2 regions of the Butyricicoccus sp. OF27-2pH9A genome follow, and region 1 is predicted to be linked to the other one. Evidence: a T-box and tRNA genes for the amino acid it is inferred to sense, from the RefSeq annotation. Region 1 holds a T-box; the other holds one or more tRNA genes.
What was found. The T-box of region 1 lies ahead of pheS (phenylalanine--tRNA ligase subunit alpha). A T-box ahead of a tRNA ligase gene usually reads a tRNA of that ligase, here a tRNA-Phe.
Positions count from the first base shown of each region.

Region 2: it has a tRNA-Phe gene. The T-box ahead of pheS (phenylalanine--tRNA ligase subunit alpha) is inferred to sense a tRNA for this amino acid. The anticodon was not compared.

Region 1 covers NZ_JAQEXK010000002.1:357,785-361,183, reverse strand. Annotated here, with positions in the region: gene pheT (phenylalanine--tRNA ligase subunit beta) at 1-142, opposite strand, end outside; gene pheS (phenylalanine--tRNA ligase subunit alpha) at 330-1,349, opposite strand; T-box leader at 1,564-1,798, opposite strand; gene PG722_RS03815 (type Z 30S ribosomal protein S14) at 2,606-2,791, opposite strand; gene rplE (50S ribosomal protein L5) at 2,806-3,351, opposite strand; gene rplX (50S ribosomal protein L24) at 3,371-3,399, opposite strand, start outside.
Region 2 covers NZ_JAQEXK010000001.1:166,740-170,138, reverse strand. Annotated here, with positions in the region: gene PG722_RS00850 (class I SAM-dependent DNA methyltransferase) at 1-365, shown strand, start outside; gene hslO (Hsp33 family molecular chaperone HslO) at 369-1,250, shown strand; tRNA gene PG722_RS00840 (tRNA-Asp) at 1,361-1,437, shown strand; tRNA gene PG722_RS00835 (tRNA-Phe) at 1,467-1,542, shown strand; tRNA gene PG722_RS00830 (tRNA-Gly) at 1,757-1,832, shown strand; tRNA gene PG722_RS00825 (tRNA-Cys) at 1,836-1,909, shown strand; gene PG722_RS00820 (S-layer homology domain-containing protein) at 2,063-2,647, shown strand; gene PG722_RS00815 (response regulator transcription factor) at 2,775-3,399, shown strand, end outside.

The DNA of each region.
Region 1 (3,399 bases):
TCACAACGTTGTCGATCTCCGCGCCGAGGTAGTAAACCTCCTCGACCTTGGAGCCGGACATAGTCAGCTTGGCATCATACTCCTTCGGGGTGATGCCGTTCATATCGGTATAATCCGAAAGCCAGGATAATGGCAGTTTCATTGATAGGAACACTCCTTTTGGTGTTATTGTTGTCCGTAGGGCGCGACGACTCGGCGCGCCGTATTTGCCGCCTGCATATACTTACGAGCGGCGCGCCGGGGTCGTCGCGCCCTACGATAATACGTATCGCTTGTAACATGCGGGAGAGTGCGGCGGGATGAGGTCATCCCGCCCTACGGGTGCAGGTTTAGAACTGGTGCAGGAATCGAACGTCGTTCTCATAGAACAGACGGATATCGTCGATCTTGAAGCGGCCCATAACCATACGCTCCAGACCGATGCCGAAGGCGTAGCCGGAGTATTCATTCGGGTCGATGCCGCTCATCTCAAGCACCTTGGGGTGAACCATGCCGCAGCCGAGGATCTCGATCCAGCCCTCGCCCTTGCAGAGCGGGCAGCCTTCACCGTGGCAGCGGTAGCACTGGATATCCATCTCCGCAGACGGCTCGGTGAACGGGAAGTGATGCGGACGGAAACGAACAACCGTGTCCTCGCCGTACAGCTTCTTTGCGAACAGCTCGAGAATGCCCTTCAGGTCGCTCATGCGGATGCCCTTATCGACAACCAGACCCTCGATCTGATGGAACAGCGGAGAGTGGGTTGCGTCAACGGCGTCCGAACGGTAAACACGGCCCGGCGCAATAATGCGGATCGGCGGCTTGCGCTTTTCCATCGTGCGGACCTGCATCGGAGAGGTCTGCGTGCGGAGCACAACGTTATCCGAAATATAGAAGGTATCCTGCGTGTCGCGTGCCGGATGGTCCTTCGGAATGTTCAGCGCCTCAAAGTTGTAGTGATCCAGCTCAACCTCCGGACCCTCAGCAATCGAGAAGCCCAGACCGAGGAAAATCTCCTTGAACTCGTCGAGCACGATGTTCAGCGGATGCTTCTTGCCGATGACAACGTCCTCACCCGGCAGGGTAACGTCGATGGTCTCCGCCTCCAGCTTCTTCTCGAGCGCAGCCTGCTCGATCAGCTTCTTCTGCTTGTCAATGATGGTTTCGATCTCCGCACGAACGTCGTTGATCAGCTGACCAACAACCGGACGCTCCTCTGCAGCAACGTCCTTCATGCCCTTGAGCAGCGCGGTCAGCTCACCCTTTTTGCCGAGGAACTTAACGCGGGCCTCGTCCAGCGCGCGCGAATCCTTCGCGGCAGCGAGCTGCTCCTTCGCGGTCTGCAAAATGCCTTGCAGCTTTTCTTTCATACCAATTCTCCTTTGGAATATGATTTTGTAATTGAGGGCGGCGAAATGTTGCATACCGGGCAGAGCGACCTCAGAAGGTGAATTGCCCGAAGGGCAAGAGAAGCCACCCCGGGGTGCCCCGCCGCATATAAATGAGTGCACAACGTTAGAAACGGCGGAATGGGGTCATCTCGCCACTCATTCACAGCGTAAAAAACGCCTTCCGTCCCCGTAAAATAGGGACGAAAGGCGTAAAACTTCCGTGGTACCACCCTGATTCCCGAAAAAAATCGGGCACTCATTGAACGCCGGTAACGGAGCGTTACTTCGCCGGCGCCTACTGCATCTATTCAGCACCGGTGCTCACAGGGGAACTTCGCGCCATACCTCGATAAACGGCTTGCAGCCATGGGACCGTTCTCTCTGAGAAAGAGGAACACAGCGTTACTTTTCCTGCTCATCGCATTGGAATATTCATAACAGAATTATTAAAACACATTTTGCGGGAAAATGCAAGAGGCAACTACGAGATTTTCGTTTTAATAGTCAATATATTACGATTTTTTCATACTGAAACGACCGCCTCACCGTATATAAATAACAGCAGATCGTTAAAAACGGCGGGGCACCCCAGGGTGGCTTCTCTTGCCCTTTGGGCAATTCACCTTCTGAGGGCACCCCGCCCTACACGATATATTGCACAATAGGATTTTATCCTTAGGTGCCGTCTGTTACAACGTGCCAAAGAGCTGCGCGACACTGCTATCCCCCAGGGGACCCTCTCTTGTCCTCCGGGCAATTCACCTTGTGTCGCGCCTGCGGAGACCAAACCGCCTGTGTAGCAGTAAACTGTCTGGCACTGCAAATAGGTAGAGAAATGGGAGCACACTGTGCCCCCCTACGGTAGAAAAAATCCTCTATCGTTCCCTTTTTTCGCAGCGGTCACATATAGGAAATCTGCGCCAGACTCTCCAAGGGAAAGGGGAGATTCACAAGAGGGTGGAAACCGCAGGTGTCTACCCTCTTGTGCGCCCGCGCGGCGTCAGCGCACTCCCCGCTGAGGTGCAGCGAAAAACTCCCCGCCCGGAAAGGGCGAACACGCCTGCGGCAGTTCGCGTACCCCGCTCAGCCGGTGCTGAAAAAGGCTGCCGCCCGTTAGGGGCGAGGCCGCTTACGCAGTTCGCGTGCCCCGATCAGTCGGTGCAGAAATGGTCTCTGCCCACCGTTAAAGCATAAAAAAAGGAACCCAAACGGGTTCCTTTTCTTTTCGCTTTTCCTTACCAGGATGCCTTGCGGACACCCGGAATCTGGCCCTTGTAAGCCAGCTCGCGGAAGCAGATACGGCAGATACCGAAATCACGCAGGTAAGCGTGCGGACGGCCGCAAATCTTGCAGCGGTTGTAAGCTCGGCTGGAGAACTTCGGCTTAGCCTGCTGCTTGAGAACCATCGACTTCTTAGCCATTTAACTTCTCCTCCTTACTTCTCAAACGGAGCGCCCATCAGAGTAAGCAGCTCCTTTGCTTCTTCATCGGTATTTGCAGTGGTGCAGATAACGATGTTCATGCCGCGGATCTTGTCGATCTGATCATAGGAAATTTCCGGGAAGATCAGCTGCTCGTTCAGACCCAGAGCGTAGTTGCCACGGCCGTCAAATGCGTTGCCGTTGATGCCGCGGAAGTCGCGTACACGCGGCAGAGCTACGTTGAACAGACGATCCAGGAACTCCCACATGCGGTCACGGCGCAGGGTTACCTTAACGCCTACCGGCATGCCGTCACGCAGCTTGAAGTTTGCGATGGACTTCTTAGCGTGGGTGATGATCGGCTTCTGGCCGGAGATCAGGGTGATATCACGGACAATAGCCTCGATAACCTTAGAGTTACCGTTTGCTTCCTTACCGCAGCCGACGTTGATTACGATCTTGTCGAGCTTCGGGATCTGCATTGCGCTCTCGTACTGAAACTTCTTCATCAGAGCAGGCGCAACTTCCGCAGTATACTTTGCTTTCATATTCGGAACCATTTATTGCAACCTCCTCTTCTTAAAGCGTTTCGCCGCAGTGCTTGCACA
Region 2 (3,399 bases), on a different contig from region 1:
TTGAGCGCGTACACACGTTCCTCAATCCGGACGGCCTGTTCGTATTCGACATCAACACACCGGAAAAATTCGCCCGCATTGATGGCGAAAGCTATGTCCGCGAGGACGACGGCGTGTTCTGCGTATGGCAGGCGGCGGTCGAGGACGGCCTGTGCGCCTACCAGTTCGATATTTTCGAGCAGGAGGACGATGTGTGGCACCGTGCGCAGGAAACGCACGAGGAGCGCATCTACGAGCCTGCACAGCTGACCGCCATGCTGGAGCAGGCCGGTTTTACCGAGATCAAAACCTATGGCGACCAGTCCTTTGCGCCCGTACAGGGCGGCGAGGACCGCATTTACTTTACAGCACGAAAGAGAGATTAACTTATGAGCGATACGTTACTTCGCGCGATCGCCCGTGACGCGGGCATCCAGATTTGTGCAGCCAGCACGACCGAGCTGGTCGAGCGCGCACACGAAATCCACAGCACCACGCCGCTGGCTACCGCAGCCCTCGGACGAACGCTGACCGCGACTGCCATCATGGGCAGCCAGCTCAAGGTCGAGGACGGCTCCGTGACCGTGCAGATCAAGGGCAACGGCCCGCTCGGCGCGATCGTCTGTGTCGGTGATTCGGACGGCTATGTGCGCGGCTATCTGCAGGACCCGGCTGTCGATCTGCCGCTGCGTGCGGACGGCAAGCTGAATGTAGGCGGCGGTGTCGGCCGCGGCTATCTGATGGTGATTAAGGACATTGGCCTGAAGGACCCGATCACGGGCACGGTTGCGCTCGTCAACGGCGAGATTGCCGAGGACCTGACCCGCTATTTCGCGGAGAGCGAGCAGATTCCGTCTGCGTGCGCGCTCGGCGTGCTCGTGGATACCGACTGCTCGGTCAAGTGCGCCGGCGGCTGGCTCGTGCAGCTGATGCCGGGCGTGAAGGATTCCGACATTGACAAGCTGGAGGCCAATCTGGCAAAGCTGGAGAGCATGACTGCTATGCTTGATAAGGGCATGAGCCTCGAGGACATCATCCGCGCGGTGCTCGATGGCTTTGAGGTAGATTTTCTGCAGACCAGTGAAATCGGCTACCGCTGTGCGTGCAGCCGTGAAAAAGTAGAGCGCGCCCTGATCAGCATGGGAAAAACCGAACTTTGCAAGATGGCGGAAGAACAGGAAAATAGTGAGGTAACCTGCCAGTTTTGTGATAAAATCTATCGTTTCAGCCGCGCAGAGTTGCAGGAACTTTTAACACACGCAACGAAATAAAAAGAAAATAAAAAAACTTTGAAAAAAGTGTTGACATTTGGGCACAGGTTCTGTATAATAAACATCGTCGCTGAGAGATACGAACGAAAACGAAACAGCGACGACGGCCTGGCCCGGTAGCTCAGTTGGTTAGAGCGCTAGCCTGTCACGCTAGAGGCCGTGGGTTCAAGTCCCATCCGGGTCGCCATTCTTCAATCGGAAACGATTGAAGAATATGCCTCTGTAGCTCAGTCGGTAGAGCAGGGGACTGAAAATCCCCGTGTCGGTGGTTCGATTCCGCCCGGAGGCACCATTTATTCAAATGAGTGTCTGGACACTCATTTGAATAAATCTTACCTTTCGGTTAAGGAATCGAAAGGCGGCTCTTAGAAATATGCCGGTGGCATATTTCAACCGCCGTGGCTTTTGCCGCAGCAAAAGCGATTCCGCCCGTGAGCGTTAAACCCGAAGCGTCCGGTAACTAATCGGCACTGACAAAAATCGCGTTAGCGCGAAAAACTAAATATGCGGCTGTAGCTCATCTGGTAGAGCGCCACCTTGCCAAGGTGGAGGTAGCGAGTTCGAGCCTCGTCAGCCGCTCCACATGGTACCATAGCCAAGCGGTAAGGCGTGGGACTGCAACTCCCTGATCCCCAGTTCGATTCTGGGTGGTACCTCCAAAAGACTGATGTGAAAACATCAGTCTTTTTGTTTTGCACAAAATCACACGAATTTGCACAAATGCAGGTAAAGGTTGACAAATACGGCAGACTGTGTTATATTTCACCTATGGATGCACTACGGCGTCCATGCAATAAAAGGAGGAATTTAATATGACACTCAGAAAGCGACTGATCGCGCTGAGCATGGCGGCAGCCTGCGCAGCAACAGCCTTTGCCGGTGCAGCATTCACCGACCAGAGCAGCATCAAGGTGGATGGCAAGGTAATCGGCACCCTGACCGAGAAGAACGTCATCAAGGGCTTTGAGGACGGTTCGTTCAAGCCGGACACGCCCGTCACCCGTGCCCAGATGGCAAAGATGATGTTCGTACTGCGTACCGGTTCGGATGATGCATCTTACTACGCAAAGGATATGACCGACACGTTTGCGGATACGGCTGGTACCTGGTCGAACGGCTACGTTAAGTATTGTCAGGCGTACGGCATCGTTTCCGGCAAGTCGAGCACGGTTTTTGCACCGAATGCGGCTGTAACGACTGCTGAAGCCGCAAAAATGCTTCTGGTATACAGCGGTCACGATGTACAGAAGGATGGTCTGACCGGTGCACAGTGGAAGGAAAATGCCTTGAAGCTGGCAGATAAAGACGGTCTTCTGGTCTCTGTAAATACAAAGCCGGATGATGCACTCCCGCGTCAGTATGCCGCGCAGATGATTTACAACGCAATCAGCAAATAAACACGCAGCAAAGAAAAGTCCCTCAACCGAGGGACTTTTTTTCATCTTCATAAAATCTAAAGAAATTCCCTGCGGAAAACAACAGAAACCTGTGGTAAGATAGAAGTAACGAAAGGGGGAAAGAAAAATGGAAAAGCTGACTGTTCTGGTGGTGGATGACGACCGCGAGATTGTGGAAAGCATTGCGATATTCCTGCAGGCGGACGGCTATCTGGTACGCAAGGCGTACAACGGTCTGGAGGCGCTCGATATCGTCATGACCGAGAACGTACACCTTATCATCCTTGACATTATGATGCCCGAGCTGGACGGCATAAAGACCCTGCTGAAGGTGCGCGAGAGCAAAAATCTGCCCATCATCCTGCTGTCCGCCAAGGGCGAGGATGCAGACAAGATACTCGGGTTGACGGCGGGCGCGGACGACTACATCACCAAGCCGTTCAACCCGTCCGAGCTGGTCGCGCGGGTGAAAAGCCAGCTGCGCCGCTATACCCAGTTGGGCGCGATGCAGATAAAGGAAACGCAGATCGTCATCCGCGGACTGGTGCTCGACACCGAGAGCAAAAGCGTGACGGTAGACGGCGAAGCCGTTCGTCTCACACCGCTCGAATACAAAATACTTGAGCTGCTGTGCCGTCACCCGGGAAGGGTGTTCTCCACCGAGGAGATTTACCGACAGGTGTGGAATGACGATATTGTCAGTGACAACGCCATTGCCGTCCATGTGCGGCACATCCGCGAAAAGATAGAGA